DNA from 4 places in the Caldibacillus debilis DSM 16016 genome. Region 1 is predicted to be linked to each of the others. Evidence: riboswitches for the same ligand, from Rfam matches in the RefSeq annotation. Region 1 holds a riboswitch; each other region holds the start of a gene.
The links. A riboswitch is a leader RNA that binds a small molecule or an ion and turns the genes downstream of it on or off. The one in region 1 is predicted to bind S-adenosylmethionine.
Positions count from the first base shown of each region.

Region 2: it holds a riboswitch for S-adenosylmethionine, as region 1 does, so the genes downstream of both, A3EQ_RS0119590 (methionine ABC transporter ATP-binding protein) here and A3EQ_RS0110645 (methionine ABC transporter ATP-binding protein) in region 1, are expected to answer to the same signal.
Region 3: it holds a riboswitch for S-adenosylmethionine, as region 1 does, so the genes downstream of both, metK (methionine adenosyltransferase) here and A3EQ_RS0110645 (methionine ABC transporter ATP-binding protein) in region 1, are expected to answer to the same signal.
Region 4: it holds a riboswitch for S-adenosylmethionine, as region 1 does, so the genes downstream of both, A3EQ_RS0117270 (ABC transporter substrate-binding protein) here and A3EQ_RS0110645 (methionine ABC transporter ATP-binding protein) in region 1, are expected to answer to the same signal.

Region 1 covers NZ_KB912891.1:141,472-149,529, reverse strand. The annotation lists gene sufC (Fe-S cluster assembly ATPase SufC) at 1-89, opposite strand, end outside; gene A3EQ_RS0110660 (MetQ/NlpA family ABC transporter substrate-binding protein) at 763-1,596, opposite strand; gene A3EQ_RS0110650 (methionine ABC transporter permease) at 1,800-2,468, opposite strand; gene A3EQ_RS0110645 (methionine ABC transporter ATP-binding protein) at 2,461-3,486, opposite strand; SAM riboswitch class I at 3,584-3,700, opposite strand; gene A3EQ_RS0110630 (alpha/beta fold hydrolase) at 4,241-5,089, shown strand; gene A3EQ_RS0110620 (GntR family transcriptional regulator) at 5,679-6,392, opposite strand; gene A3EQ_RS0110615 (6-phospho-alpha-glucosidase) at 6,615-7,940, shown strand; gene chbG (chitin disaccharide deacetylase) at 7,965-8,058, shown strand, end outside.
Region 2 covers NZ_KB912917.1:113,237-121,294, forward strand. The annotation lists gene A3EQ_RS0119550 (metal ABC transporter permease) at 1-281, opposite strand, end outside; gene A3EQ_RS0119555 (metal ABC transporter ATP-binding protein) at 294-1,043, opposite strand; gene A3EQ_RS0119560 (metal ABC transporter solute-binding protein, Zn/Mn family) at 1,068-1,991, opposite strand; gene A3EQ_RS0119575 (M20 family metallopeptidase) at 2,640-3,836, opposite strand; gene A3EQ_RS0119580 (MetQ/NlpA family ABC transporter substrate-binding protein) at 3,855-4,703, opposite strand; gene A3EQ_RS0119585 (methionine ABC transporter permease) at 4,734-5,396, opposite strand; gene A3EQ_RS0119590 (methionine ABC transporter ATP-binding protein) at 5,386-6,411, opposite strand; SAM riboswitch class I at 6,578-6,690, opposite strand; gene A3EQ_RS0119595 (DUF4085 family protein) at 7,039-8,058, shown strand, end outside.
Region 3 covers NZ_KB912918.1:35,427-43,484, reverse strand. The annotation lists gene asnB (asparagine synthase (glutamine-hydrolyzing)) at 1-1,214, opposite strand, end outside; gene metK (methionine adenosyltransferase) at 1,670-2,869, opposite strand; SAM riboswitch class I at 3,031-3,140, opposite strand; gene A3EQ_RS0119835 (ISNCY family transposase) at 3,277-4,608, shown strand; gene pckA (phosphoenolpyruvate carboxykinase (ATP)) at 4,924-6,513, shown strand; gene A3EQ_RS0119825 (metallophosphoesterase family protein) at 7,083-7,790, opposite strand; gene A3EQ_RS0119820 (phosphoenolpyruvate hydrolase family protein) at 7,924-8,058, opposite strand, start outside.
Region 4 covers NZ_KB912915.1:63,239-71,296, reverse strand. The annotation lists gene A3EQ_RS0117285 (tripartite tricarboxylate transporter permease) at 1-1,114, shown strand, start outside; gene A3EQ_RS0117280 (tripartite tricarboxylate transporter substrate binding protein) at 1,111-2,121, shown strand; gene A3EQ_RS0117270 (ABC transporter substrate-binding protein) at 2,637-4,262, opposite strand; SAM riboswitch class I at 4,503-4,608, opposite strand; gene A3EQ_RS0117255 (LOG family protein) at 5,099-5,665, shown strand; gene rpsD (30S ribosomal protein S4) at 5,810-6,412, opposite strand; gene A3EQ_RS21405 (sensor domain-containing diguanylate cyclase) at 7,559-8,058, shown strand, end outside.

The sequences.
Region 1 (8,058 bases):
GTTTTCACTTCGAGGTTGACCCCTTTTAAAATTTCTTTGCCTTCAACGGCAACATGCAAGTCTTTAATGGTTAATGTTGAACTCGCCATGTCTATACCTCCATTATTCCATTCAATGTTCATTCTCAATTTATTCTCATTACAATATTATAACAAATGAAAAGTATATTCAACTTGCCGGGTTAACTTTTCCACGGATGCAATCACCAAGATGTGGACGGAAAATGGTTTCCGCCGTACATGGAGACCCTTGAATCCTTGCCGAAGCCTTGGCCGGATGGCGGTTAAAGGCTTGGCCGGCTGTTTCCCTTCTTGTCCGGCGGCCTGGGGCCCGCCCTTGCCCGGGTCCGGTTTCCTGAAAAGGCCCGCGGGAACGGGATTTTCCGGATGGGTTCGGGCCGGGATCCTGAAGCCGAATGAAAACGGAACGGCCGGATTGGGGATTCCATTTTATCAACGATGAATGAAAGGGAACGAAACCAGGGAAATCAGCAAAGATTCTGTTTAATCCATTTTATCAAAAATCCGGGATCTGCGGGGAGACTTCGAGGCTTGCGGATGATTTGATCTTATTATTTTATCAGAAAACGGGATAAAAGAAAGTGCCCCAAAATCCATTTTTGGGACACTCGACGTGGAATCATCTGCGTTTTATTTCTTTGCGAAACCCCGCTCCGCCCGGTCCCCGGAAACGGGACGGTTTCCGCATCGGGCCGGACGATCTTGGCCCTTAAGACGCTCCCGGAGGAGGAACACACCCTTTTTATTTATCGACGGGAACGACCGCTCCGCCCCATTCTTCCAGGATGAAGTCCTGAATTTCCTTCGAATGGAGGACATCCACCAGCGTCTTGATCTCTTCTTTGTTTTCATCCCCCTGGCGGACGGCGATGATGTTGACATAGGGCGAATCCGAATCTTCGATGGCGATGCTGTCCTTCACCGGATTCAATCCGGCGTCGAGGGCGTAGTTGGAATTGATGACGACCGCATCCCCTTCGTTGTTCTTGTAGATTTGGGGCAGCAATTCCGGGGCATACTCGTAGTTGAATTTCAAATGTTTCGGATTTTCCGCAATATCTTTTACGGTAGCCGTGACCTTGTCAACCCCGTCTTTCAGTTTAATTAGCCCGTTTTTCTCAAGCAATGTCAAAATGCGTCCGTGGTCGGGCACGCTGTTACTGATGATGATCGTCGCCCCGTCGGGAAGTTCATCCAGGGATTTGTACTTTTTCGAATAAACCCCGATCGGTTCGATATGGATCCCGCCGGCATTGGCAAATTTGTAGCCGAATTCCTTCATTTGCGCTTCCAAATAGGGAATGTGCTGGAAGTAATTGGCGTCCAAGGATCCGTCATTCAAGGCCGGATTGATCAGTTCATATTTGCTGAAGGTGCGGATATCCAAATCGATGCCTTTTTCTTTCAGGATCGGTTTGGCCTTTTCCAGGATCTTGGCGTGGGGTTCATTCGTCGCCCCGATGACGATCTTTTTCAATTCCCCTTCATCGGAGCCTCCGGTTTTCTCGGATTTCCCGCAGGCCGCAAGGCCGAAAATCAAGGCTACAGCGAAAAGTGCGACAAGCCATTTTTTCATGAAAAATCCCCCTTTGTATTATTGTTTCAATCCTTATCGGATCAATTAACCCGCTTCAAATGCCGCCGAACCCTTGATCCGGCCTTCCCGTCCGAAGGGATTTGCCGGATCTTGATCCTTTCCGGAAGCCGGAAAGACCGGGCCGGTGTCCCGCCATTTCCGGCAGTTTTCCGGGACCCATCCCCCGTCCTTGCGGCGGCCGTTCATCGTTTATCCAATTTTTTCGTTATAAAATCTCCGATAAATTGGATGATAAAGACGATGAGTAAGATCAACAGGGTGGCGAAAAAGGTCACATCGTTTTGATTTTGCGAAAATCCGTCCAGATACGCGTAGTCGCCGAGGCCGCCGGCCCCGATGACGCCCGCGATGGCCGTATATCCGACGAGGGCGATGGCGGTCACCGTAATGCCGGAAACCAATGCCGGCATCGATTCGGGCAGCAAAACCTTAAAAATGATCGTGAAGGTGTTTGCCCCCATCGCCTTTGCCGCCTCAATCACCCCCTTATCGATTTCCCGCAGGCCGATTTCCACCATCCTCGCATAAAATGGAGCGGAACCGATGATCAATGCGGGAAGGGCGGCGTCTGCCCCGATCATCGTCCCGACGAGAAATTTCGTAAAGGGAATCAATAAAACGATTAAAATGACGAAGGGAATGGAACGGAAAATATTGATCAATCCGGAAATAATGCCATAGATCCATCTGTTTTCCCACAGATTGCCCTTCGAGGTCAGAAACACCAATAATCCCAAAATAATTCCAAGTAAAAATATAAAAATAATGGAAATTCCGGTCATATAGAGGGTTTCCCATGTCTTTTGCCATGCTTTCGCCAAATCCACATTCGGAAATATGGCGCTAAACATTTTTCATCACCTCCACGCCGATCTGTTCCGCCGATAAGATCTCAAAGGCCTTCGCCAACGCTTCCGGATCTCCGGCCATTTGCACATACAGGAAACCATAGGCGCCGTTTCTCGTTTGCGAAATGTTTCCATGCAGGATATTGATGTCCAGACCGGTTTCCCTGATCAGTTTGGCGATGATCGGTTTTTCGACGGATTCCCCGGCGAAGGTGAGTTTGACCAATTTTCCTTCGGGATATTTGCGGAAAAGATGTTCGATGGTTTCCGACGGTTCTTCCGTTTCGGTAACTTGCCGGACGAACTGTTTCGTGATTTCCGCTTTCGGCCGTTTAAATATTTCCAAGACCGGGCCGACCTCGACGATTTTTCCCGCCTCCATCACCGCCACCCGATGGCAGATTTTGCGGATGACATGCATTTCATGGGTGATGAGAACGATCGTCAAGCCCAGTTTTTGGTTGATGTCGACGAGCAGCTCCAGAATCGAATCGGTCGTTTGCGGATCCAGGGCCGACGTGGCCTCGTCGCAAAGCAGCACCTTCGGATTGTTCGCCAACGCCCGGGCGATGCCGACCCGCTGTTTTTGCCCCCCGCTCAGTTGGGAAGGATAGGCATCCTCCTTTCCTTCCAAGCCGACCAGTTTAATCAGCTCATCGACCCTTTTTTTCCGTTCCTGTTTCGGCACCTTGGCAATTTCCAACGGGAATGAAATATTCTCCCGGACCGTCCGCGACCAGAGGAGATTAAAATGCTGGAAGATCATCCCGATCTGCTGCCGGGCCTTTCGCAATTCCGCGCCGCGGATATTGTGGATTTCCTTCCCGTCGATAATGACCGAACCCGACGTGGGGGTCTCCAATCCGTTCAGCAGGCGGATAAGGGTGCTTTTCCCGGCGCCGCTGTAACCGATAATCCCGAATATTTCTCCTTCTTTGATCTCCAGATTGACATGGTCAACCGCCGTAACATCTCCGTTTTTCGCCGGAAAAATTTTTGTTAAGTTCTGCACGGAGATCAAAACGTTCCACCCCTTTCCCTGTCGCCATCCATAAAAGGAAAGCGCCTTTCCACAATGAGCAGAAAGGCGCACGATTACGAAACAATCGATTACCTCTCCCTCATCTCTCAAAGTGAATCGCTTCACTTTGTGTGAATTGGCACCATTTCAATGCATACGCATTGACGGTTGCCGGGTTTCATCGGGCACATCCCTCCACCTCTCTTGATAAGAGCTAGGTACTGCCTTATTAAATTTTCATGATGATTGAAATTCTATCACCCTTCTTAAGCCATGTCAATAAAAAAATGAAGGAAAACTTCAATCGCCGCGGCCTTTCGGCAGGAAAAATCCCTTCCATTTTTTGGCCGCCGGAAGGGCCGATCGGGTCCGCCCTTTGGCCGCACGGACAGCCGGGCCCAAACGGATCGGACCGCTTTTCCCGGCCTCCGGGGGCGGCCGGCGATATGCGCGGCATCACCGTTTGCGGATGGCTCATTTTTCCTTTCACCACCCATCCTTCGCGATGAATCCCGAATGGCTGTCCATACAGCAGGGAAAACCTCCTTCATCCGCGGATGAATCCCCCTTTCCGCGGCCCGGTCGGGCCGTTCATTCGCCAAAAACTTTTCCTGAAGGAAATCGCTGCCCGGATGGCGAATCATGAAAAAAGTTGAGTTAGGATGCTTTCCTTTTTAGGGAACGCGGGGAGCTCCATTTCCCCGCCAACTGCAGCCGTTGGGCCGGGATTCTTTCTTTTTTAGGAGGTTTTCGTATGTGGCAAAGAGAAATGGCGGATACCCGCAGGGGAAAGTTCGAGATATTCACCCGGGGCGAGGGCAGCCCGCTCTGCATTACCCATTTCTATAGCGAATTCAACGAACGGGGCTATTATTTTGCCGATGCATTTACCGGCCATTTCAAAGTTTATCTCACCAACTTGAAAGAGGCGGGAAACTCTTGCAAAGCGGATTCGGAGCGGGAACTGGGCATGGAAGAAACATGCAAGGATTTGGAATCCGTCCGGGAAGCGCTCGGCATCGAGAAATGGGGATTCGCCGGCCATTCCGCCGGCGGGATGCTCGGGCTGGTCTATGCGGCCATTTTCCCCCGTTCCTTAACAAAAATCTTGATCGGCGGGGCCTCCGCAAGCAAGGATTACATGGAACATGAAGGCAGCATGTACAGTCCGAAAAGCCCATTGAACAAAAGGCTGAAAGCCTTGTTTTCCATCCTGAAATCCCCGTCATCCGCGAAGGAAGAACGGGCAAAGGCCATGAGGGAATGGACGGAAATGTCCCTTTACAGGCCGGAGAAATTCGAGGACTATTTTTCCAGGCCGAGCAGCGGAAGGGTCGTGCAAAATAGATTGGATTACTTTTCGTTTCACGAATTGCCCAACTACGACATTCGGGAGAAATTAAAACATGTCCCCGTTCCGGCCTTCATTTATTGCGGCAGATACGATGCCCAATGCCCGCTCCCGTTCTCGGAAGAAATCCATCGGTTGCTGCCGGATTCCAAACTGTTCGTGTTCAACCAAAGCAACCACGTCCCGTTTTTGGAAGAGGAGGATTTATTCAAGGAGATGGTGCGCCAATTTGCGGAACTGGGCAATGCGTAAGATTTGCTCATGCTGTTTCGGCAGCCGCATTCGGGGAACGCATGGGGCCCGTCAGATACGTTTTTATAGACGGGATAAGTTCGTGAATCGGCAGCCCGTTTCTCGGAATAAAAACCAAAACGGGATTGCCGCCAACGCCGGTGAATTTTATGAGGATAAAATCTTCGTGGCCAGCATTCTGGCGGCGGGCAGCCCTTTCTCCGGCTGATGCCGTATCAGAAAGGCAGGATCATGAACAAAGGAAAAGGAATCTGCGAGAAAAAAGGAAAATTTGAACCGGGAATTCATCATCCGGGGTCCGGCCACGGCCCCGTCTCCGCCGGAAGCCGCAAAGACCCAGCCCAAACCGGAAAAAACATGCCGCAACAAAATGAAAAACCCGATTGTCATGACGGCGCCCCTCAAAAAGAGCCTTGATAGATCAAGTCCTCCTATTTGTGTAAAATCCTGCTCCCAGTCAAGGGAACATCGCCTTCCGGGAATGGATCCGCTTTGCGCCCGCTTCTTTTTACACAAATTTTTGGACTTCATCGCCTTGATATGCATTTTCAGAAACTTGGCGAAAGGGACCGGCCCTTCCTTAGCCGCCTTACATCCGCTTGGAAGAAAACTTAAAGGTGTATTTGTCGCTTCGAAAATAAAGTTTCGTATATTCAAATACGGTGCCGTCTTCCAAATATGCCCAGGCAGACATGTAAATGAGCGGCAGGTCTTTTGGCGTCCGCAGCAATTGATTCAGGCTCTTGTTCGGGAAAATCGCCGAAATCTCCCCTCTTCTCTCCTTAATTTGATACCCTTTCCTTTCAACATAGTCGTATTTGGATTTCGACATCACTTCAACGGACAGATCCGGGAACAGTTTTTCCGGCAGATAGGTTTCCTCCAATATCATCGGCTCCTCCCCGACACAGCGCAAACGGCGTACGAAAAACACCCGCTCATCTTCCTTCAAATGCAAAATGTCCCGAACTTGCCGGTCCGGATATTCCAGGCGAAATTCCAAGATTTTATTGATCGGGTTTTGCTGCAGCTGCAGCATTTCCTCCGTAAACCCTTGAAGCTTGTAAATATCGTGATTGATCTTTTCCGTTTTTACATACGTGCCGCTGCCTTGAATTTTATATAAAATCCCCTCTTTCACCAACAAATCGATCGCCCGGCGAATCGTGACCCTGCTCACCTTGTATTTTTCCGCCAGTTTGTTTTCCGGCAAGATCGCTTCATCCTTCCCCAAATTCGACAAGATAATGTCTTCTTTGATTCTTGATGCGATTTGCCGATAGAGAGGCGTTGATCGGTTCACGATTAGATTCCCTCCAAAATTTCACCATGTTTAAATACAAATATATAACAAATTTTTTTGTCTTTCATTATTTATTTTTTACAAAATGAGGTAATTCCATGGTTTTTCCCCGATCGGCGAAAAAATGTCTTCATATTTGTATTAAAATTGTATTGTATTTGTATCTAATTTATGATATATATGAAGTATCCCAATACTTCACATCTTGAGGAGGCCTCTTCGATGAAAAAGCAGCGCCTTGTGATTGCAGGCAGTGGAAGCACTTACACGATCGGGATGGTCATGAGCCTGATTGCCGAAAAAGAGAATTTCCCCCTGGAAAGCCTTGTCTTTTACGATATCGATGAAAAAAGGCAAGCGCTGAATGCGAAGGCCACGGAAATTTTGCTGAAGGAATACTACCCGGAGCTGAGGTCCTTCACCTACACAACGGACAAGAAGGAAGCCTTTAAAAACGCCGATTTCGTTTTTGTGCAAATTCGCACCGGCGGACTGAAGATGCGGGAAAAAGATGAACAAATCCCGCTGAAATACGGCGTCGTCGGCCAGGAAACATGCGGTCCCGGCGGAATGGCTTACGGGCTTCGATCCATTAAAGATATGATCGAACTGATTTACGACATCCGAAAACAATCCCCCGATGCCTGGATTTTGAACTACACCAATCCGGCGGCGATCGTGGCTGAAGCATTAAAAAGAGAATTCCCCGACGATCGGAGAATTTTAAACATATGCGATATGCCCATCGCCATTATGGTCAGCTATGCGAAAATTTTAGGTCTGGAAGTTTGGGACCTGGTTCCGGAATATTTCGGGCTGAACCATTTCGGCTGGTTTACCAAAATTTACGACAAAAGCGGAAACGACCTTACCGAACGATTGAAAAACTTGATCATCGAAAAAGGATTCAAACCGGAAGATGCGGAGATTGCCAATGATCCGTCCTGGATTAAAACCTTTGAACAAGCCAGGAAAACCTTGATGGACTTTCCTGAATATTTGCCGAATACCTATTTGCAATATTACCTCTACCCCGAGGAAATGGTGAAGAAAGAAGATCCGAACCATACGAGAGCCCGCCAAGTGATGGAAGGCCGGGAAAAAAGGGTTCGGGAACTATGCCGGCGCATCATTGAAAAAGGTACGGCTGCCGGGGAAGACCTTCACGCGGATATTCACGGCGTCTACATGATCCGTGCCGCAGAATCGCTGGCGTATAACTTGCATCAATATTTTATCGTCATGGTGGAAAACAGGGGGGTCATTCCGAATCTCCCGCAAGATGCCATGGTGGAAGTCACGTGCGTGTTAACGAGCGACGGCCCGAAGCCCTTCGCCGTCGGTGAAATCCCGACCTTTTACAAAGGCTTAATCGAGGGGCAATTCGCCTATGAAAAATTAGTGGTCGACGCCTACTATGAAAAAAGTTATTTGAAACTCCTGCAAGCTTTAACCTTGAATCGGACGGTGGTCGACACGGATAAGGCGAGACGGATTCTCGATGAACTGATCGAGGCAAACAAAGGCTATTGGCCGGATTTGAAATAAATCTTCCTGAAAGAGGTGACAAAAATGAAAAAACTGATCATCAACGCGGATGACTTCGGTTATTCCCGTTCCGTCAATTACGGGATTATCGACGCCCATCAATTGGGGATATTAACAT
Region 2 (8,058 bases), on a different contig from region 1:
TCCTTGATGCGGGAATTTTTGACGATGGCCTGGATAAAATAGGCGGCCAACAATCCGGAGAATGCGGCGCCGGCAAAAAACCAAAACAAGGATTTTTGGCCGTATAAAAGAAATGCGATACAAATCCCCGGCAGGGCGGCATGGGCCATGGCATCCCCGATCAAGCTTTGTTTTTTCAAATAGGCGAAACTCCCCAAAACGCCGCTTGCCATCCCCAGCAGCAGGGTTCCCGCCAACACCCATTGCGTGTTCGCATCGGACAAATGTTGAAAGAGGTTCATGCCCGCTCACTCCTATTCATGTTTAACAAGCAATTTTCCCTGGTCCAGGAAGGTCAATCGGCCCCCGTAGGTTTTCTGCAAATTTTCGACGGTAAATACCTCATCGGTCGGCCCGTGTCCGATCACCCGCATATTTAACAGCAATACCCAATCAAAATACTCCTGAACCGTGTGCAGATCATGATGGACAACCAGCACCGTTTTTCCCTGGGCCTTTAATTCGTTCAATAAGGAAATGATGGCCTTTTCCGTCGCCGCATCGACGCCGGCAAAGGGTTCATCCATAAAATAGATCGTGGCGTCTTGCGCGAGCGCCCGCGCCAAAAACACCCGCTGCTGCTGGCCGCCGGAAAGCTGGTTGATTTGCCGGTGCGCATAATTTTCCATTCCCACTTTTTCCAGGCAGGAAAGCGCCAGCTTCACATCTTCCTTCCCCGGACGCTTGATCCAGCCGATATGGCCGTATCGTCCCATCAATACGACATCCAAGGCATTCGTCGGAAAATCCCAGTCGACCGATCCGCGCTGCGGGACATATCCGATCAGTTTTCTTTGGGCTTTATACAGTTTTCCATAGATCAACACTTCCCCGGATGCCGCCGGGACCAACCGTAAAATGGCCTTGAGCAGCGTCGATTTGCCGGCGCCGTTCGGCCCGATGATCCCGATCAGTTTTCCTTCCGGAACCGAGAAACTGACTTCCTGCAAAACCGGCTTGCGATGATAAGCGACGGTCAAATTCCTCACCATTAACGGATTCATCCATGATCTCTCCTTTATGCGCGACTATTTTAACGAAGATACGATCGTGTCGATATTGTGGCGGTACATCCCGGCATAGGTCCCTTCTTCCGTCCCTTCCGGACCCATCGCATCCGAATACAGCTCGCCGCCGATCTTGACTTCCTGCCCCCGTTTCTTCGCCCCCTCGACGACCGCCTTGATGGATTTTTCGGAGATGCTGCTTTCGATAAAAACGGCCTTGATCTTGCGTTCCACAATCACATCGATCAAATGCTGGACGTCCTTCAGCCCGTATTCCGCATCCGTGCTCAATCCTTGCAGGCCCATCACTTCCATGCCATAGGCGCGGCCGAAATAATGAAAGGCATCATGGGCGGTAATCAGCACCCGGCTTTCTTCCGGGATTTGGGATATTTGCTGCTTGGCGTATTGTTTGATTTCCTGCAGTTTCGCCAAGTATTTTTCGGCGTTTTTCCTATATTCGTCCGCATGTTTTTCGTCCATTTTGATCAATTCGTCCCTTACCGTTTCTACGGCAATGGACCATAAATCGATATCAAACCATACGTGCGGGTCAAAACTTCCGGGATTGGCCGGGTCGGAAAGCAATCGATCTTTCGGAATCGATTCGGCGACGGCAACCGTCGGTTTTTCCTTTTCGATTTTTTCAAAAATCTCGCCCATTTTCCCTTCCAAGTGCAAACCGTTGTAAAAGATCACATCCGCTTCGTTCAGCTTTTTCAGATCTCCTTGCGACGCTTTGTACAGGTGCGGGTCGACGCCGGGGCCCATCAGCGCCGTGACTTCCACATACTCCCCGCCCACATTTTTTACGATATCGGCAATTTGGCCGATCGTCGTCGTCACCGTCAGTTTTCCATCGGAATGATCGGAACCGGTCCGGGCATCGCAGGCGGCCAACAGGACGAACAGCATGCCCGCGACGGCCATCATCACTTTTTTCATAGGCAAACTCCCCCTTTTTGTTTAAGCCATAAAAGTTTCCCTAGGGAAACTTTTGGCGAAAAAATTTTACCGCTGGAATGCGGCTACGGATGGAATGGACGCAATACTTGTTTTTGATAGATCCATATTTTATGGTTATGATTCAAAAAGTTTCCTTAATACAAAATTAAACCTTCAAAAACCGGTTGTCAATCATTTTGTGTTGGGGCAATTTTTTTCGTCCGGCCATTTCATGAAGAAAGGGAATCTCGATCGAAGCGTCGGTGTCTTTGCATCCCCAATGGTTCACCGCGCCGATCCGGGCCCGCGGGGAAGCGCCCGATTCGAACGAACGGCCTGCGGCCGCGGTTTCAATCGGTTCGGCCTTACTACGCGGGAACTGCCCCGCTCCATCCCGCCCGCTGCCGTACCGCCGGAAGCTCCCGGCGCGGCGAGCCGGACCATTTTCGGATCCTTACTGTATTGGCGGATCAGCCCCCGGAGGCCAGGCCGATTCGATCCGGTTCGGCGGGACCCGCGCCGATCCCGGTTGCGCGCTTGCCGGATGGACAAACAATGGGGACGGAAGCAAATGCCCCCGTCCCCGCATTCCAGGCGATGTCCCCGTGAGCGGCAACACGCCCGGGTTCCCCATGGATTCCATTTTTCTTATGGAAGGATTGCCTTTTGAAAATCATCGCGAACTTGTTTCAGCAACCGGTCATCCGTGAGCAGCCGGTGCGCCGTGAAGGCCAGCGCTTTCGCCCCCTTGATCAAAGCTTGGTCGGCCAAGGGGGAACGGGCCGCTTCCCGGAACTCTTCCGTGTGGGCGATTAACGTATCCGGGCCGATTTTTATATGGGGATGGGCCGTCGGCGTCACATGGCTGATATTTCCCGCGTCCGTCGAGCCTTTTCCCCCGCCCTCGTTTTTCACGACTTCTTCCCCCAATGCGGTCAATTCTTCTTCCAAGATCGCATCCAAGGTCGGATTCACAATGAAATCGAGGACTTCATTTTGAAACCGTTCGATTTCCACCTTCGTTCCCGTCGCCAAAGCCGCCCCTTCGGCGATTTTCCGGACTTTCTCCGATACTTCCTCGGCCCGTTTCCACGTCTCCGCCCGGATAAAGAAGCGGGCGGAGGCATAATCCGGGATGATGTTCGGGGCATCGCCGCCATGGGTGATGATCCCGTGGATGCGGATATCCCGCGGAAGCTGCTGCCGCAGCGCGTTGATCCCGTTGAATAACAGGATCACCGCATCGAGGGCATTGATCCCCTGCTCCGGGGCGCCGGAGGCATGGGCGGCTTTTCCGAAGAAGTGGAAATCCAAAGGATCGACGGCAAGCGTCCGGGCGGAAAGGCTCGTTTTCCCGCTGGGGTGGATCATCAAAGCCACATCGATGTCTTTTAATAAACCGTGTTTGACAAAGCTGCCCTTTGCCGAACCGTTCGGTCCCCCTTCCTCCGCCGGGGTGCCGAAGACGAAAACTTCCCCGCCCGTTTCATGAATGACTTCCGCTACGGCGATGGCCGCCGCCACGCTCGTCGTCCCGATCAAATTATGCCCGCACGCGTGCCCGAGTCCCGGCAGCGCATCATACTCGGCAAGAAAGGCGATTTTCGGGCCGTCGATATGGGAAGGCTTCCTCGCGACAAAGGCCGTCTCATGGCCGGCAACGTTTGTCGTGACCTCAAAACCGGCCTTTTTCAGAAGATCGGTCAACCTTTCCGATGCGAAAAATTCCTGATTTCCGATTTCCGGATGATCATGAATCTCATGGCTCGTTTGAATATACAGTTCCCTTCCGTTTTCGATGCTTTCCTCGATCCGCTTCCTTTGAAGCTGCAAATCAACCGGCACGCCAATTCCCCCCGCTTTTTATTTGATGATGTCTTCCAGTTCTTCAATCGGAATGTCGACCACGACGGAACCGCCGTTCGTATCCTTTTTGATCGCCTCGACCACTTCAGGATCATGGTAGATCTCGACAATCTTTTTGAATGTTTGATTGTCTTTGTCTTCCGCCCGGGCGGCAAAAACATTGATATACGGCTGCGCCGCCGGATCATTCGGATCTTCCAGGAAGATGGCGTCTTTATTCGGAACGAATCCGGCCTGCCCGGCAATCCCGTTATTGATCACGGACGCGGCCACATCCGGAAGCACCCTCGGCGTTTGTTGGGCCACCATCGGAATGATCTCCAATTTTTTGGGATTTTCCTTGATTCCGCTCAAATCGCCGAACAAGCCGAAATCCTCCTTCAGCTTGATCAATCCGGCCGACTGAAGCAGCTTCAAAGCCCTCGCCTGGTTCGAGGGATCATCGGGGATGGCGATTTTCGCCTTGTCGGGGATTTCGGAGACGTCCTTATATTTCTCGGAATAAATGCCCATCGGCGCGATGACCGTGGTCCCGATCGGCACGATATCCAGATGATGTTCTTCCTTGAATTGATTCAAAAAGGCGATGTGCTGGAACGCATTCAAATCGATTTCCTTGTCCGCCAGCGCCTGGTTCGGCAGCGTGTAATCGGAAAATTCAACCAGCTCGATGGTGATGCCTTCCTTCGCCGCCTTTTCCTTGATGATGTCCCAGACCTGGCCGTCGGTCCCCGTCACCCCGATTTTTACCACCTTTTTTTCATCGGAAGCCGTCTCGCCCTTGCACGCCGAAAGTAAAGCGAAAAGAAGTACCGCAATCAACGATAAGCCTATTTTTTTGTACATTCTGTTTCCTCCTTGAATGCCAAATTTTTTCTATCGACGCAAAAAAATCCTCGAAAGATAATTCCCGATCAATTGTGCGATCTGCACCAAGAGAATGAGGATAACGACGGTGACGATCATGACGGAGGTATCAAACCGCTGATACCCGTAGGTCATCGCCAGGTTGCCCAAACCGCCGCCGCCGACCGTTCCCGCCATCGCCGAGAAATCGATCAAGCCGATGGTGACAAAGGTCAAGCCTAAAATCAGCGGTCCGATCGCTTCCGGGATGATGATTTCAAAAATGATCCGGAAGGGTCCGGCGCCCATCGCCTTGGCCGCTTCGATAATCCCCGGGTCGATGGAGACGAGATTATTTTCCACCACCCTGGCCACCGAAAAGGAGGCGGCGATCGTCATGGGGAAAATCGCGGCAGCCGTCCCGATGGTCGTCCCGATCACCGCCCGGGTCAACGGGGCGATGGCGACCAAAAAGATGATGAACGGGATGGGACGGACGATGTTGATGATAATGTTTAAAAAGGAATAGATGAACCGATTTTCAAAAACATTCCCTTTTCGGGTGACATATAAAAGCAGCCCCATCAAGATTCCGATAATGGACGAAAATAGCAAGGTAAAAACGACCATCGTAATCGTCTGGCCGGTCGCCTCGACAATCCGCGGCCAAAACGTGGACCAATCAACCCGCATCGGACAGGACCTCCTTTACTTGCACAACTTTTTTCAGTTCTTCGATGACCCTTTTCACTTCCTGTCCATCGCCTATGATTTCGACAATCAGATTCCCGAATAATTGCCCCTGCAGTTCGCTGATATTTCCGTTCAAAATGTTGACATCCACATTGTATCGCTTTGAAATCCTCGATAAGATCGGCTGTTTTGTCGCATCGCCCTTGAACGTCAGGCGGTACAGATGGTTCGTTCCGTTCCGCTTCAGTTCCTCGAGCAAGGATTCGGAAAGGGAATCGTGGATCACCGAACGGATGAAGTTTTTCGTCGTCCGGGTTTTCGGGCTGGTGAAAATATCCAGGACGGAGCCTTCTTCGATGATCCGTCCCTCCTCCATCACGGCGACCCGATCGCAAATCTTGCGGATGACATGCATCTCATGGGTGATCAATAGGATGGTCACATTCAACTCCCGGTTCACTTTTTTTAACAGATTCAGAATGTCGTTGGTGGTTTCCGGATCGAGGGCCGAAGTCGGTTCGTCACAAATCAGAATTTTTGGGGAAGTGGCCAGGGCCCTCGCAATGCCCACCCTTTGCTTCTGGCCTCCCGACAGCTGCTCGGGATAATCGCCCGCTTTATCCTCGAGTCCGACGAACCGGAGCAGTTCCCAAACGATCCGTTTCCTTTCCTCCTTCGGGACCTGTGCGATTTTTAAGGGATATTCCACATTTCCAAAAACTGTCCGGGAATTGAACAAATTAAAATTTTGGAAGATCATTCCGATATTTTGCCGCAATTTACGCAGTTCCTTGGTGGACAGTTTGGTGATCTCCTGCCGGTTCACGAAGATCTTCCCGGAAGTCGGTTTTTCCAACAGATTGACCAGGCGGAGGAGGGTGCTTTTTCCGGCGCCGCTGAAGCCGATGATGCCGAAGATTTCTCCCTCTTTGACGGTCAGGCTTACATCTTTGACGGCCGCGACTTCCCGGTCCTTGGTCTGAAATACCTTGGTGACATTTTCAAAAGTGATCATCGAGCACCTCCAATAAATACGAGTAAATGGATATGAAAACTCGGTTTAAGAGACGAATCGAAATTTCCCCGCATCCCCTCCTTTTCGGATAAATGAAAACCCCCCTCATCTTACCTCCAGGAAGATAAGATGAGAGGGGTCATGCGTTCGCAAAACTCCGTCTCATTTCTTATCTTCCAAGCCGTCCAGACGACTTGCTGGAATTGGCACAGTGCTTTCATGCGAAAGCCCGCTGCCGAGGTTTCATCGGGCCAGTCCCTCCACCTCTCTGGATAAGAAATGACGAGGAAAATATGTAATTTTTATGTATGATTGTATAGTAATATGAATGTTTGAAAATGTCAATATGCGAGTTTTTCCTGACGATCAGTCTGCCAAGGAGCAGCCCTCTTTTTCATTAATTGTTGCTTTCTTTCCTGCCGCGCTTACGCCTGGTTCCCCCTTCATAGGCGTGCGTCTTCGATCACTCACCTATTGAAGGGGATAAGTTTTGCCCACAAATATTTTACGCATACTTTTTTTGACAGCCCGTCGGAACCGTCCCGGCAGAAAAAGGGTTGACCAAAATCCTCTCCGTCTTTCATAATCAAAGTAATCAACAATCCGAACGAAAAGGAGACTCGTCCGATGAAATTTTTTTCGAAAAAATGGTATGAAACTATGCAGGATCCCCATCTTTTGACCTTCCCCGAATCCGATGAAGAATGGGCGGATTTCATCCGCGGTTTCGAAGAAGAAAGCGAGGATTTCCGCGCCTATTTGCGGGGAGAGCTGGAATCCATTAAAGACCGGCTGCTGCAGATCCTCCCCGAAACCTTCCACCCCTATGTGCTGGACGGGACGATCAATCAGCCCGAACTCCCGAAACGGGTCCGGGACGAGGTTTTGGCCTGGCTGAAAGAAAAACAGGAAGAAGCGGAAAAGATGATCGACGCGGCCGGGGAATACAAGGAAAAAATCCGCGGGCAGTTGCCGGAAGGTTTGGCGGAAATCGCGGACGCCGGGCTCCATGATGCCCAAATCCGTTTCATCCGCCGCGGGGAGGACGTTTTGCGGCTCACCCTGGACGGATCCGGCAGTTTCAGTTACGGCGAGGCCGCCGTGATCGAAATATCGGGGATCAAGGAGGAAAGATCCGAATTCCCATTGGCTCCCGGCATGTATTGGCTGTACGAGGAGACGGACGTGGAAAGGGACGGGTTCCGGCTTGGGGTCCTGTTCGATTCCCCGATGACGGAATGGGAAATCACCGCAACCGATTTCCGGATCCGCCATTTTTACCGAAACGAAGAACATCCCGGATGGGCGGATGAAGACGGTCCGGCCGGGGCATCGGACGGCGAATGGAAAAAGGCGGAACGGCGCCTCGGGTTCCGCTTTCCCCAGGCTTTCCGGGAACTGATGAACAGGCAAAACGGCGGACGGATCGACCATCCCTTTTTCCTCCTTCCGGACCGGGCGGTGGAAATTACCCGGATTTTGCCGCTGGAAGAGTTGGCGGAACAAGGCGGCGTCATCCCTTTTGCGGCTTGCGCCATCGGTTCGGTCGCCTTCCTCCGGGAAACCGGTCAGATCGTTTATGTGGCGGAAGACGGAGAACCGCGGCCATTGGCGGATTCTTTCGAAGAATGGACCCGGCTTTTGCTG
Region 3 (8,058 bases), on a different contig from region 1:
GGCAAAAGGAGGGACAAAAAGTACAGCGCCTTTTTCAACGGGGAGGGGATTTTCTGGAAGACGGCCAAGCTTTGCGGTTCGCGGTATATATTGTAGCCGCCGAACAGCTCGTCGGAACCTTCGCCGGAAAGGACGACGGTCACATGTTTCCGCGCCTCCCTGGCGACGAAATAGAGGGGCACGCAGGCGGGATCGGCAAGCGGATCGTCCATATAATACATGATTTTCGGGAATTCCTTCATGTATTCTTCCGGCGTGATCACGTAACTGATATTTTCCACCCCGATCTTTTCCGCCGACTCTCTGGCCACGTCGATCTCGCTGTAGCCCTCCCGTTCAAAACCGACGGAGAAGGTTTGGATCCTCGGATGGAATTCCTTCGCGATCGCCGCGATCATCGTCGAATCGATTCCGCCGGACAGGAAAGAGCCGACCGGCACGTCGCTCCGCATATGGACCTTCACCGAATCGAACATCGCTTCCCGGATTTCTTCGACCCATTTTTCCTCCGGCTGTAAGGCGGGGCGGAATTCCGCTTTCCAATATGTAAAAATTTCCAAAGGTTTTCCGGGCCGTTTCTTGAAATAAGTCCCCGGCAGCAATTTTTCGATCTTTTCATGCATGGTATACGGTTCGGGAACATATTGGAACGTCAAATATTGCTGGAGGGATCTTCCGTTGAGCGCCGGATTTTCCAAGGCATGGAGGATCGCCTTCTTTTCCGAGGCAAAAAAGGTGCACCCTTTGTCCGGATCCGCATAATAGTACAACGGCTTGATGCCGAAAGGATCCCGGGCGCCGAAAAGGAGCTTTTCTTCCCTGTCCCAGATGAGGAAGGCAAACATCCCCCGCAATTTATCCACCGATTTTTCTTTATAATGGTCGTACAATGCCAAAATCACTTCGGTATCGGATTCGGTGGCAAATTCCATTCCCTTTTCCTGCAATTCTTCCCGCAGTTCGATATAGTTATAAATTTCCCCGTTAAAGATGATCCAATACCGTTCATTGGCATAGGACAGGGGCTGCCTGCCCGATTCAAGATCGATGATGCTCAGCCGGCGAAAACCGAACTGGACATGTTCGTCGAAATAATACCCTTCGTCATCGGGACCGCGGTGGGTCAAAAGATGGTTCCGCTCTTTGAAGGCATCCCGATCTTCGTTGGAAAACTCCTTCGGTTGGTCATGAACACAGCCGATAAATCCGCACATTCCATTCACCTTCTTTTCCTTTCCTGATGCCGAAAATCCTATTTACTTCCATGAGACGTGGAAAAGGAGCAATCCGTAACGGGGAAATCCTGAAACGCCGAAAACCAATGATCCGGATGGGAAACGGCGCGAATGATCACCCCATTATTGTATCAAAAAAGGTTGTCGAATAAAATTGCGGGATGACAGGGCGCCTTCTCTTTTTACTTGCCAGTTGAAGGTTCCGATTATTGCCGATTGAAGGATCCGATCCCGAGAAAAATTTTGCACATGCGATCCAAGAAAAAAGGGGGCCATTCATACCCCCGCTTTTCCCCGGCCGCCCATGCCCTTCTTGTGATTCCGCATTTTCCGGCGGAAAAGAAACGCCCCTCTTTCCGCCTGTGCCTGGCCGGATGTCAATCTTTATAGGATTCCTTTTTTCCGAAGACGTCCAAACGCCTTTCTTTTTCCGCTTATGCCCGGCGGAACGCCTGTTCCCTCAACAATTCCGCCTTGTCGACCCTTTCCCAGGGCAGATCCAGATCCGTCCGGCCGAAATGGCCGTAGGCCGCCGTTTGTTTGTAAATCGGCCTTCTTAAATCAAGCATCCGGATAATGCCGGCAGGCCGCAAATCAAAATTCCTTCTCACCAGTTCCTCCAGCACTTCCTCGCTGACTTTCCCCGTGCCGAAGGTATCCACGGAAATGGACACCGGCCGGGCGACGCCGATGGCATAGGCCAACTGGACTTCGCACTTGTCCGCCAATCCGCTGGCGACAATGTTTTTCGCCACGTAACGGGCCGCATAAGCCCCGGAACGGTCCACCTTCGTCGGATCTTTGCCGGAAAAGGCGCCGCCTCCGTGTCTGGCGTAACCGCCGTAAGTGTCGACGATGATCTTCCTTCCCGTCAGCCCCGCATCTCCCTGCGGACCGCCGATGACAAACCTTCCGGTCGGATTGATGAAATATTTCGTTTCCCCGTCAAGCATTTGTTCCGGGACGACGGCACGGACGACGTGTTCCATCAAGTCCCGCTTGATCTGCTCCTGGCTCACTTCCGGATGGTGCTGGGCGGAGATCACGATCGTATCGATCCGCACCGGCTTTCCTTCTCCGTCATATTCCACGGTAACCTGGGTTTTTCCATCGGGACGCAGGTAGGGCAGGATCCCCGTTTTCCGCACCACGCTCAACCTGCGGGACAATCTGTGGGCCAATGAAATGGGAAGGGGCATCAGCTCTTCCGTTTCGTTGCATGCAAATCCGAACATCAATCCCTGATCCCCCGCGCCGATGGCTTCGATTTCCTCGTCGGTCATCTTCCCTTCCCTGGCTTCCAGGGCTCGGTCAACCCCCATCGCAATATCCGGGGATTGCTCGTCAATCGATGTGATGATTCCGCATGTATCGGCATCAAATCCGAACTTGGCCCGGGTATAACCGATTTCGCGGACGGTGTCCCGAACGATTTTCGGAATATCCACATAGGATGACGTGGAAATTTCCCCGGCAACGAAAACAAGCCCGGTCGTAATAGACGTTTCCACCGCCACGCGGGCATCGGGATCTTCGGCGATGATGGCGTCAAGGATCGCGTCGGAGATCTGATCGCAAATTTTGTCCGGATGCCCTTCCGTGACCGACTCTGATGTAAACAATCTTCTTCCCATAAAAATTCCTCCTTCCGGTTCCTTTGCTGACTGTCACGGATACCTTATTTCATATTTTGCACGAAAATATCGATCCTAGTTCCGTAAATTATGCCTGGATCCCATGGAAGGTTATAAAAAAATCCCTTTCCGCTGAGGAAAGGGTGTGATTTTACCTTTCACTCTTATCGTTCAAGGAATTCCCTTGCTCAGTTGAGCACCTTACTTATTTGTCAATAAGCAGGTTGCCGGGCTTCCTCGGGGCAGTCCCTCCGCCTACTCGCAATAAGAGTATCCGTTCAAGTTACAATCATACAACACCGGCTTTAGCCTGTCAACGATTTTCCCATTCCCTGTTAAACGTCTTTGATATTGTCATATTGTAACGCTTCAGTGAAAATGTCACTATGGGACAGGAGAAAATTACGATGACCAGAAAAGAATTGTGGCGTTACAATGTGATGTTGAAACATATTCATGGACTCATGACTGTACGTGAAACTGCGAATGAACTAGGATTAAGCACCCGCCAGGTTTTTCGCCTGAAGAAAAGAATCCTGGAGGAGGGAGAAACCGGAATCATCCATAAAAATCGTGGGCGAAAACCGGCACACGCACTTTCAAATGAAGTACGTGAATATATTCGTAATCTTCTCACAAGCGAGCGTTATCGCAACTGTAATGATCATCATTTGGCTGAATTGTTGGCACAGCATGAGGGTATTCACATAAGCCCTTCTACCGTTCGCCGAATTCGCTGTGAATCCAACCTCCCGCCGAAGCGAAAGCGTCGTCCACCCAAAGCCCATCGTCCAAGGCCTAGAAAACCTCAGGCGGGGATGCTCGTTCAAGTGGATGCCAGCTTTCATCCCTGGTTGGAGGACCGAGCCAAGCCATTTGCTTTACTGGCAGCGATTGACGATGCCACGGGAGAGATCGTGGCTGCCGTGTTTCGTCCTCAGGAGGATACGGAAGGGTATTTGCTTCTCCTCAAACAGATGATCGAACAAAAGGGAATCCCGATGAGTATTTACTCCGACCGGCATACCATCTTCCGTTCGCCAAAAGAAGCAACCCTGTCGATCGAACAAGAGCTGGCCGGTGAAGCCCCTCCGCTCTCCCAGTTCGGCCAAGTCTTACAGGAATTGGGGATTACCCACATCAAGGCCCTTTCGCCACAGGCCAAAGGACGAATCGAACGCCTCTTTGAAACCTTACAGGATCGCTGCGTGGTGGAATTGCGTCTTCGCAATGTCAACACCATCGAAGAAGCAAATCAGGTTCTTCCGGAACTTATCCGTAAACATAATCATCTCTTTGCGGTTCAACCTGCCGATCCGGAAAGCGCGTTTGTTCCCTTGGCTGAGGAACAATCCTTGGATCATATCCTGTGCTATCGGGAGAAACGCACGGTCGGTTCTGGCGAAACCGTATCGTATGGTGGAAAGACGTACAAGATCGTAACGAAGAACTCCAAACAAACCATTCCCGTGAAAACACGGGTTGAAGTCCGTGAAACCCTAAACGGGGATCGATTTATCTGGTACAAAGGGGAAAAATACCTGCTGGAAGAAGTGCAAAAGCCTGATCGCCAAGAATCTTCGCAAAAAGAAAAGGCGGGCATCGTGAGAACGCCTCACAAGCCCGCTGCCAATCATCCTTGGCGAAAACCATTCCTACCCAAGCCAAGGATACCACAACGGGCTGAATTTGGCTATAACGGTTTGAGAGAACCGACTCCAATTCCTTTCACCCCTTGATGGCTTCCATGCCTGGACCGCAAATGAATCAAGGGTGAGCGAAGCGAAGGCCCTTGGGCCTTTACCCTTGATGAAATGAGCGGTCCAGGCCAAAATTCAAAACACAGGGTGAAAGGAATAAAAAAATAAATCAATGTGACAAATTCACTGACGCGTTAGTATGACATTTTCACTGACGCTTGACACGATTTTCCCATTCCCGTGTCTTTAAATATCATCGTTAAAACCTATTCCATTTTTCGTGGAAATATTATATACTAATAGCATATATGTGTTATACTTTTTTAACGAAATCATGAAAAAGGAAGGTTTTGTATGAATACCGTCAGCCGGCCAAATTTGACGAAGGACTTGAAAGATTTCGGGAATGTTCATGTCCAATTGAGCACCCCCCGATTGGTGGAAAAAATCTTGGAAAGGAAGGAAGGCATGTTAACGTCGACGGGGGCCGTAAGGGTCATGACCGGGAAATATACCGGAAGATCCCCGAAAGACAAATACATCGTGGAGGAGCCCTCGGTAAAGGATAAAATCGATTGGGGGACCGTCAACCAGCCCCTGCCGCCTTCCCGCTTTTTAAATCTGTACAAAAAGATGGTCCATTATTTGAAGGATAAGGAATTGTTTTTGTTTAAAGGCTTTGCGGGAAGCGACCCGAAATACCGGCTGCCGATCGACGTGTATACCGAATTCGCCTGGCACAGCCTGTTCGCGCGGCAGCTGTTTATCCGCCCCGATGAAAATGAATTGAAACATCACGAAGCCCGCTTCACCCTTTTGTTTGCGCCGAATTTCAAGGCCGATCCCCTGGAAGACGGCCTCCGTTCGGAAACGTTCATCATCATTTCCTTTGAACACCGCCTCGTTTTGATCGGCGGGACCGAATATGCGGGGGAAATGAAAAAATCCATCTTTACCGTGATGAACTATCTGCTCCCGGAACAGGGGATCCTGTCCATGCATTGCTCCGCCAACGTCGGGGATCAAGGGGATGTGGCCCTGTTTTTCGGGCTGTCCGGGACGGGAAAAACGACCCTGTCCACCGATCCGCGCCGCAAATTGATCGGAGACGACGAACACGGATGGTCCGATGAAGGGATTTTCAACATCGAAGGCGGCTGCTATGCGAAATGCATCCATTTGTCCGAAGAAAAGGAACCGCAGATTTTCCGCGCCATCGGTTTCGGTTCCGTATTGGAAAACGTCGTCGTGGATCCGGTGACACGGGTCCCCGATTACGACGATGCCAGCCTCACGGAAAATACGCGGGCGGCCTATCCGATCGAAGCGGTGAAGAATATCGTAAAGCCGAGCGTCGCCGGCCATCCGTCCAGCATCATCTTCCTTACGGCCGACGCCTTCGGCGTCTTGCCCCCCGTGGCGAAACTGACCAGGGAGCAGGCCATGTACCATTTTTTGAGCGGGTATACGAGCAAGCTGGCCGGGACGGAACGGGGAGTGACCACGCCAGAGGCCACCTTCTCGGCCTGCTACGGGGCCCCCTTCCTCCCGCTTTCGCCGCTCAAATATGCGGAAATGTTGGGAAATCTGATCGACAAGCACCGGGTGGAGGTTTTCCTCGTCAATACGGGGTGGATCGGCGGCGAATACGGGGTCGGAAAACGGATCAGTCTGCCCCATACCCGGGCGATTGTCCATGCGATCTTGGAACATCGGCTGCAGGGGATCGAAACGGTGCAGGATCCGATCTTCGGCTTGCACATCCCCGCATCCGTCCCCGGTGTGCCTCGCGAAATCCTGAATCCGAAAAAACAATGGGGAAACGAAAAAGATTATGAGAAAAAAGCGGCCGATTTGGCCCGCAAATTCATGGAAAACTTCAATAAATTCGCCGGCATCCCGGAGGAGATCCGCAAAAAAGGCGGACCGCTCATTCAACCGTGATCTTTCTTCTTCGGAGCGGACCGCCCGGCAGGGGATGGGGAAATTTTTCCTCGGTTTTGCAAATAAAACCAGCCCGAGTCATGCACCAATGCACTCGGGTTTTTCCCTTTCTTGTTCCCATCCTAGCAACTTTCCGGCGGAAAGGACGCCCCGGAAAAGGGACAGCGGATTTGCTCCTGGCGAATGAGATGACGCGTCCACCACCGGATACCCGAGCTCTTTTGCCGGGGGACGAATACGACGATCAAAAGGATGATCTATCCCGATCATCCTCAACCGTTCAATTTTCAAATTTATGATGTAAAATGCGGCATGGTAAGTTAACGATCAAAATCTTCAGCACGGGAAAAATGGTGAGAAGTTTAGAATTTTTTCACTAACAGGTTTTCGAAAAAATTTCTCCGTTGGCCAAAACTTAACACCCCCATAACCCACAAACATATTGGCATATTCATGAAAACATTCAAAATAGGTTTAGATCCCCTAAAGCGGTTTGACAATCAAAAGTTCTGTAGACATCGCATCGGATTCTTATTGCCCTTATCAAACGAAACCTTTCCGTCATACCCTCATGAAATACTTCTGCAAGGTACATGATACTGCTTAAGCTTATGGTCGGTCCCGATTTCCAGACAATTTAATTGATACCCATAAGCACATCCCCCATCGATCCCTATTTTATCTTCGGAAAACCAAATATCCGCAAAACCATGGATGAATACCGTTACTGTATGCCCAAAAACCACTTTTTTCTCGGTATTTGATTTATGGTTGATAAACTCTCCCCTAATCGTATAAAAATCCCTCTCCGGTTGATTTTTCCAATTTTCATAATTTGGATTCAAACCGGCATGGACATAAATATAATGATTATCTTCATAATAAAGTTTTGTTTTTTTCAGAAAATCAATATGATGGCTATACGCTTTGCGGATGAATTCGAATGCCCCAACCAAATCGTTATCTTCAAGAAAGGGGCAATAGCTTTTCAGCGTCTCTAGACCGCCGTATTTTATAAAAATTTTTTGCATCTCAGGATTACGATTCTCCACTAATGTTACAAATCGCTGGTCGTGATTTCCCCTTAAAACGACGACATTATCGTTTTTCGCCAAATCCATTACTTTTTGTACAACTTCTTTGCTTTTGGGGCCGCGATCCACGTAATCCCCGAGCAAAATCAACCGGTCTTTACCGGCTTGATAATCTACCAGGCCCAAGAGTTCCAAGAACTCATTCAGACAACCGTGAATGTCGCTGATAACAAGCGTCCGCAAAAAATCATCCTCCTAATAATAAAATAATCAAACCCATCTCTAATCTTACTAAAATATTAAAAAGGTGCCCTTATCTTGGGACACCCGATGATGGAATGATTCTTCCATATTTTTTGATTACCATATTTTTTGATTATCTTTTTATCTGTTTAAATGCTTCCGTTTGAGCTTTAATCCCTTTCTCAGCAGCAAATCTTTCGATGCTGGATGCTCCAAAGAATCCAACCAGGCCGTCCACCCTTTTAATGACGTATTCGGCATCTTCAGG
Region 4 (8,058 bases), on a different contig from region 1:
CCTGCTGTTGATGGCGCTTCTTATTCTTTTCAATATTTCCGGACGGTCCTTTTTGAAATCGGTCATCATGGGCGCCGCCGGGTTTCTCGCCTCTTTTGCCGGCATCGGTTTGTCATCGGGGGTCCCGCGATTTTCCTGGGGGATTCCGGTTTTGGCCGGCGGCATTGAGCTGATCAGCATCATCATCGGTTTTTTCGCCATAACGGAAGTGCTGAAGGGGCTTGAGGAAAGAAGGGTCCGGATCCAACAAGAGCACATCAAAAGGACTTTTCCGGGCAAAGAAGACTTGAAGCGGAGCGGAATGCCGATTGTCAGAGGGAGCCTCCTCGGCTTTTTCCTCGGCATATTGCCCGGATTTTCGGCGACGGTCACCTCCTTTCTTTCCTACGACTTGGAAAAAAGGCTTTCCAAACATCCGGATCGGTTCGGGAAAGGCGCCATCGAAGGGGTGGCGGGACCGGAATCGGCAAATAACGCGACCAGTTCCGGAGGCTTTATCCCCCTTTTCTCCCTGGGCATTCCCTCGTCTCCCCCGCTGGCGGTTTTATTGGCGGCGTTCATGATCTACGGGCTGACGCCGGGCCCGGTTTTGTTCGAGCAAAACAGCGCCTTTGTATGGACCGTGATCGCCAGCATGTTCATCGGCAATATCATCCTGTTGGTTCTCAATCTTCCGATGGTCGGATTGTGGGCAAAACTGACCGAGGTGCCCTTCGGCCTTTTGGCTCCGGCCATTTTAATGATCAGCCTCCTGGGCGCCTATTCGGTGCGGAACAGCCTTTTCGACTGTTTGGCGGCCGTCGCCTTCGGGCTCCTCGGTTATTTGTTCCATAAGTTTCAATGGCCGGTTATTCCATTTATTCTTTGCTTCGTTTTGGGACCGAAAATGGAGATGGCCTTTATCCAATCGTTGGAAATCTCTTCGGGAAGTTGGTTGATTTTCGTGCAAAGGCCGGTTTCCTTTGCCCTGCTCGTCTTGGCGACGGTTTTGTTTATCCTTTCCTCGGTGTTGATGAAAAGAACCCGGAAAGGGAAGGACACCGGGAAGGGAGCGGGATTAAAGGAACGGCAGCCAATTCGGACGATCGAAACATGGGAGGGAAAGGGTTCATGAAAAAATTTATCACATGCCTATTGGCTTTATTCCTCATGGCGGGTTTAGCCGCCTGTGCGTCAAGCGCTGCGATCACTTCCGAACCGGAAAAAAAGGGCAGCCGGTATCCTGAACGGCAAATTGAACTCGTCGTGCCATTCGCCGCAGGCGGAGGAGTGGATCTGGCGGCCAGGGCGGTCGCCGAATATTTAAGCAAGGAGTGGGGAAAGCCGGTGATCGTCGTCAATAAGACCGGGGGCGGCGGGATCGTCGGTGCCCGGTACGCGCTTTCGGAAGCCAAACCGGACGGATATACGGCGCTGATGAACAACAATTCGTCGACGACGATGTATGAGGCGGGAACGAACCGCCCCGTTCTCCGGCTGAAGGACCATATGCTCGCCGCCCGCGTCGCCGAGTCCCCCCTCGTTTACGCCGTCCGCGCCGATGCGCCGTGGAAGGATTTGCGGGAACTGACCGAATGGGTAAAGGAAAATCCGGAAAACTTGTCCTGGGCAAGCGTCGGCCCGGCCGGATTTTCCAGCTTCGGGGTGGCGGAATGGCTGAGCGCGGCGGGGATCGACTATAAAAAAACGAGGATGGTATCGAGCGAAGGGGCCAGCGATTCCGCCGCGAAAGTGGCCGGGGGTCATGTGCTTTTGGCCGTGCATAATGCCGGGGAAGTCTATTCCCTCGTGCAAGCGGGAAAGCTGAAGGTGCTGGCCGTCCAGGACGGCAAACGGAGCCCCTTATACCCCGACGTGCCGACGACGGAGGAACTCGGCTTTCACGGCTTGACGGTCAAATGGTGGACCGGGATATCCTTGCCGGCGGGAACGCCCGAGGCGATCGTCAAAAAGTGGGAAGCGGCCGTCGCCAAAATGGAGAAGGACAAAGGCTTTATCGGGCAGCTGGAAAAGATCTATCTCCAGCCGTCCTATTTGCCCTCAGCCGAGTTTAAACGGTCGGCGGAAAGGGAGCTGGACTGGTACGCCGAGCTGGCGGAAGAAACGGGCATTCGCAAGTGATTTTCCGGTTTCTGTTGGATGCGAAAGAGCAATTGAGGCGGCCATGCCGCCTGATTCGCCGGAAATCCGGCCGCCGTTGCCCGAAAGGGAAGGGGATCGCCCGCCCTTTGCCCGCCGCCGGTTTCCAAGGAACCCTGACAAACCGGTTCGAATCATCAAAAAATGGAAAAACACCTCCAGCGGGAGGTGTTTTTCCAAAGTTTGTTGACTGCCGGCGGTGCGGTATTGCGGCAAGCCAAGGTTTGCTGTCGGCCCGCCCGGGCGGGCGCGCCTTCCCCGGATGCGAGGAAGGACATGTTTTAATGCCCCTTTGCGGATTCCGCCAGGGAGCCGGAAAAAGCAGAAGGATGGCGGAAAGCCGCCGGATAAAGGGACTTCATCCCCTTGGGGAAACGGCCGGAAAGGGCCGTCCGGTGGAGACGATCGGTACCGATTTGGAGAGCCGGCGCCCGCCTGCCGCTTTTCGATCCGGGCGTTTTCCCGAAACGGGGGCACCTTAAGGCCGGTGCCGGCCGTTATTTCTCGAGATAGACTTCGGTGAACGAATCGTTCATCGGATGGGCGACAAACCCTTTCACATATTTGGCCTTCGCCAGGGGCGGGGCCGTATGGGCGAGCAAGACCCAAGGCGCATCCCGGAAGACGATTTCCTGGGCCTTTTGATAAAGCTCGATCCGTTCCTTTTGATCGATGGTGACCCTCGCTTTTTCGAGCAGACCGGTTAACTCGTCGCTTTTGTAGAAGGCAATGTTGTTGGCCGGTTTCTTTGTGTTCGTTTTGCTCAAATTCGGATAGAGGAAGTTGTCGGGATCGGCCAAAACGCCCGTCCATCCGAAGAGGGCCATCGGGTGTTCGCCGTTCTTCACTTTGTCCAGGTAGGTGGCCCATTCGAAGGTTTTGATTTCGGCCTCAATGCCGACCTTCTTCAAATCGGCCTGGATCGCTTCCGCCACTTTTAACGGCTGCGGCAAATAAGGCCTCGGATTGCTCATCGCCCACAGTTCGGTCTTGAAGCCGTCAGGGTATCCCGCTTCCGCCAGCAATTGTTTCGCCTTTTCCGGATCGTATGAATAACCCGGAATCCCGTCATTGTATCCCCAAAGGACGGGAGGAAGGGGATTTTTCGCCGGTTCGGCCAATCCGTTAAAGAAGGCGTCGATGATTCCCTGCTTATTGATGGCCATGTTGATGGCCTGGCGGACCTTCACATCATTAAAGGGCGCTTTTTCCGTGTTGAAGGCCAAATAGGAAATGTTAAAGCTCGGCCGTTTGACAAAATCCAGGTTTTGGTCGGACTCGACGGCGTTCTTATCGTCGGGATTGAGCCCGTCCATGATGTCGATATCCCCGGATTTGAGGGCGCTCAAACGGGCGGAATTGTCGGGGATCACCCGGAAGATCAGCTGGTCGAGATAGGGCTTCCCTTCTTCATAATAGTTTTCGTTTTTGGTTAAAACGATCTTGTCGTTGCGGTCCCAGCTCTCGAATTTGAACGGGCCGGTTCCCACCGGATGTTCGCCGTATTTGTCGTCATATTTTTTGATCGCCTCGGGGCTCGATATCCCGAACATGGGAATGGCCAGGTAACTGAGGAACGGGGCGATCTTTTCTTTCAATCGGATCTCGACGGTGTAATCGTCAAGGGCCTTCACATGGACGATTTTATGGTTTTCGTCCCCTTTGAATCCCCCGTAAAGGAAGGTGTAGTAGGTAAAGTCCCCGTCATGGTAAGGGTTGTTCGGATCCATCCAGCGCTCGAAGTTGAAGACGACTGCATCGGCGTTGAAATCCGTGCCGTCATGGAATTTGACCCCTTTGCGCAGATGGATGGTCCATGTCAACCCGTCTTCCGACGTTTCGTAAGAAGTGGCCAGTCTCGGCTTGATGTTTAAATCGGCGTCGTATTCAAAGAGGGTTTCGAAGATGTTGTATGTAACACGGATGGATTCTCCGTCCGTGACGTTGATCGGATCGAGGGAGACGGCGTCCGCTCCCCGGCCGAAGATCAATGTTCCCCCTTTTTCCGGTTTTCCGGTGCCGCCGTTTGCGGCTTTTTCCCCGTCCGTCTTATTGCCGCCGCAGGCGGACAGGACGGATGCGAATAAAAGTAGGATCGTCAATAAGAACGCTGTTTTCTTCATCCTGCATCCTCCTTTTGATTGTCATTTGTTTTTGCACGCCTTTTCCCCGGAGGACTTCCTGCGGACAGACATGCAGCCTGATCTTGCGGTTCGTACGGTTCCGGCGAGGTTCCCAAACCGCTTTTCCCGGCCGGAACATGCCGGTTATTTTCCCGGCGGATCCCCCCTTGATGCGAAAGAAATGAAAAAAAACTTCTTCCGATAAGAAGAAGTTTAGCAAAGAAAACATTGCCTCCCTTCATCTTATCTTCCAGAACAGAAGTTCTGCTGGAATTAGCACCTGGCCGGAATCCGGCTGGTTGCTGAGGCTTCACCGGGCCAGTCCCTCCGCCTCTCTGGATAAGATGAACTTTTGCAAATATTCAATTATGAGAATATCTTAGAAAAATTCCCGTGCTTTTGTCAAGGGAAATTCGAGATCTCTATATTCAGTCCGCCTCCATGCCGCCGAACCAATTGCCGGAAAGGGCGGGAAGAAAGCGAAGGCGGATTTTTTTATTTTCCCGTCGGCGGTATCAATATCCGATGGGGGAACTTGTGCATCGATTGCAGACGGTTCTGCCTCCGTTTCAGGCAGGGCCGATCGGCCCTTCGGTTCAGGCGCGGCGGCGCGCCGGCCTTTACATGCATTCCCGGCGAAAGCTATAATTGTGGGGATGGCAAAAAAGAGCGCCGTGGAAAAGCCGTAAACGGAGGTTTTCCGGCGGAAGGGGGATGCCGGACCGGATGCCCGATGGGCATCGGCATTTTGCCGGCAAAACGGGGAAAGTGTCCGGAGACCGCCGGTTCCCGGCTTTTCGGGCGGATCGCGCAAGGGGGTTCGGGAGATGAATAACATCCAATCCATTTGCATATTTTGCGGTTCGAATTTCGGGAACGACCCGGAATACAGGAGGGCGGCCAGGGATCTCGGAAAATTCCTTGCCGACCGGGGGATATCCATGGTTTACGGCGGCGGCAAGGCGGGCCTGATGGGGGAGATCGCCGATGCGGTTTTGCGCAATCAGGGCCGGGTGATCGGGATCATACCCGAATTTTTGCGAAAGAAAGAGTTGGCCCACGAGGGCGTCAGTGAACTCTTCATTACGGACACCATGCATGACCGCAAAGCCAAAATGCACGAATTGGCCGACGGCTATATCGCCTTGCCGGGAGGCTACGGGACCTATGAAGAAATTTTTGAAGCCCTCTCCTGGCTGCAGATCGGCATGCACAAAAAGCCGATCGGCCTGTTCAACGTCAACGGTTTCTTCGATCCTTTGATTCGGATGCTGGAACACACGGTGGAAAAGGGATTCGCCAAGCCTGAAAATTTGGAGTTATTGATCACCGCCGGCGATGCGGAAACCCTTTTTCGCCGGATGGAGCGGTTCGAACCCCGTCTCGTTCATAAATGGGCATGATCCCGGGAAAGGCGAGCTCCGGCAAACCGGCCCGTGGACATGGAAGAGATGTCGCGGCCTTCTCGCCTGTATGAAAAAGCCCCGGATTCCCTTGTTTCCAAGGGATCCGGGGCTTTTAAGCAGCCTTTCCCGCGCGGAAGCCGATCAGCGGGAGTAGAACTCGACGATCAGGGATTCGTTGATTTCCGCCGGAAGTTCCGAACGTTCCGGGTAACGGGTATAGGTGCCTTCCATTTTTTCCGGATCGAAGGTTAAATATTCCGGAATGAAGTTGGTTAATTCAATGGCCTCTTTAATGATTTGCAGGTTTCTCGATTTTTCGCGGACGCCGATCGTTTGACCGGGTTTCACGAGATAAGAGGGGATGTTGACGCGTCTTCCGTCAACCAGGATATGGCCGTGGGTCACCAATTGCCGGGCTTGCCGGCGGGTGCGGGCGAGGCCCAGCCGGTACACCAGGTTGTCCAGGCGGGATTCCAGCAAGATCAGGAAGTTTTCGCCGTGGACCCCTTTCATTTTCCCGGCTTTTTCAAAAGTGTTGCGGAATTGGCGTTCGTTTATCCCGTACATGTGGCGGAGTTTTTGTTTTTCCTGCAATTGGAGGCCGTATTCGGAAAGCTTTTTCCGTTGATTGGGTCCGTGTTGTCCCGGAGGATACGGACGTCTTTCCAGTTCTTTACCCGTTCCGCTTAACGAAATCCCGAGCCGGCGGGAAATCTTCCAAGTCGGTCCTGTATAACGGGACATTGAAGTTCCTCCTTATAAAAGTTAGTCGGTAAAATAAAACAGTTGCGTACATCGTTTATCGCCATTTTGTTTTCATGTACCTTCGCCCCAGCAGCTGAGGGTTACGCGGTACAACTCCGGCAAGGAGCAACAAAATGGGCGGATAAACATGTACACATAGGCTGCCATATTTTACACAAAGTCTATTATATGGAATTGCAACAATGAAGTCAACAAAAGAATGGGAAATGTTTATGGCAAGATTTTCACGGTGCATTGGGCCGCATCCGGTTCAGGGGCCGTTCGAATGTCGGACCCCGGGAGCGATGATGGACATTTTTCCCGCGGTGATGGACGTTTTTTCCGGGATGACGGTTATTTTTCTTTCATGTCGGACAAATTTTTTTCCATATTGAACATAAATTTTAAAATGATGAAACGATCGCTGAAAATGCCGGACAATCCCAACTGTTGTTGGACGATTATTTTCAGATGTCAAACAGTCCGGATGAGATGATGGACCGTCCGTCGTGAAATCCAAAACTAATGTTGAACGTTTTCTCCAAGATATTGGACAAACGAAATCGTTGATTGAACATTTAAGTAATAATGTTGAACATTTTTCCTTGGATGTTGAACCATCCGCGCCTGATGGAAAAAAGGAATGTTGGGCATTCCGGGCCGAAAAACCGAATGTTGGCATGCTGCACTAAGTCTTTAATATTTAGGGAAGGTCCCGCTTCAAGGCGGACGGGGTTTTTGCGGCTATGTTGAACAAGATTTCTATGTCGGATGGTTCGGGCGGCGGAACGTGAAAACCGGAAGGGCATGATTCGGAAAGGGAACGGACCGGATGTCCGGCCGCCTGCCGGTTTTTTTCGGGGCGGCCGATGGGGGGAGTTTTTCCGCCGGCCCAAATTTGGGACCGGAAGCCGCCTTGGGACGAATTTTTAATTTTTGCGGCGGGCAAAAGTTAAAAAAACATTTAAAAATTGAATCAACAAATGCGTTTTTATGCTATAATGAATACATACGGATGAAAAATATGGAAATTCGTCCAAAAATGTTAATCCTTGCTAAAATAATCGCAGAGTTCCTCCGGAAACGGGGAAAACTTTGCGTAATTTTTTGATTATTTCGATCATAACGCAGACAGGTGAGATTGGAATGAATGCCCAGGAAGAGCAGTTGCTTTACGGATTGAAAAGCGAGCTTCTCGGGATCATGTATGAATGCAGACCGGAGAGCGTCCTTCATGACGATATGAATATACTGGCCGAAACGCTTTGCAAACATCTCGGAGCGGAGCGGATCCGCTTTTTGCTCCGGCTGTCCGCCTTTGAGACGGAAGAGATCGCCGTCCTCCTGAAACCCCCGGAAATATTCTCCTTCATCGACGATTGGGACGAAATGAAGCACCGGCTGCGGGAAGACGGCCGCGGCGTCTTCGTCCGGATCGGCGAAGGGGCGTTTCCCCCTTACAAAACCGGCATTCTTTTAAGAAACGGAACCCGGGATCCGATCGGTTGCATCCTTTTGGACCGGATTTCCTTGGCGGAATGTCCTTCCGCCGAATGGTGGGAGCAGTTTTCCTTGACCGTGTCCCAATTTTTGGTGAAGCTCTTTTCCTTTAAATCCGTTTGCGTCAAGGAGATTTGGAATGAGAA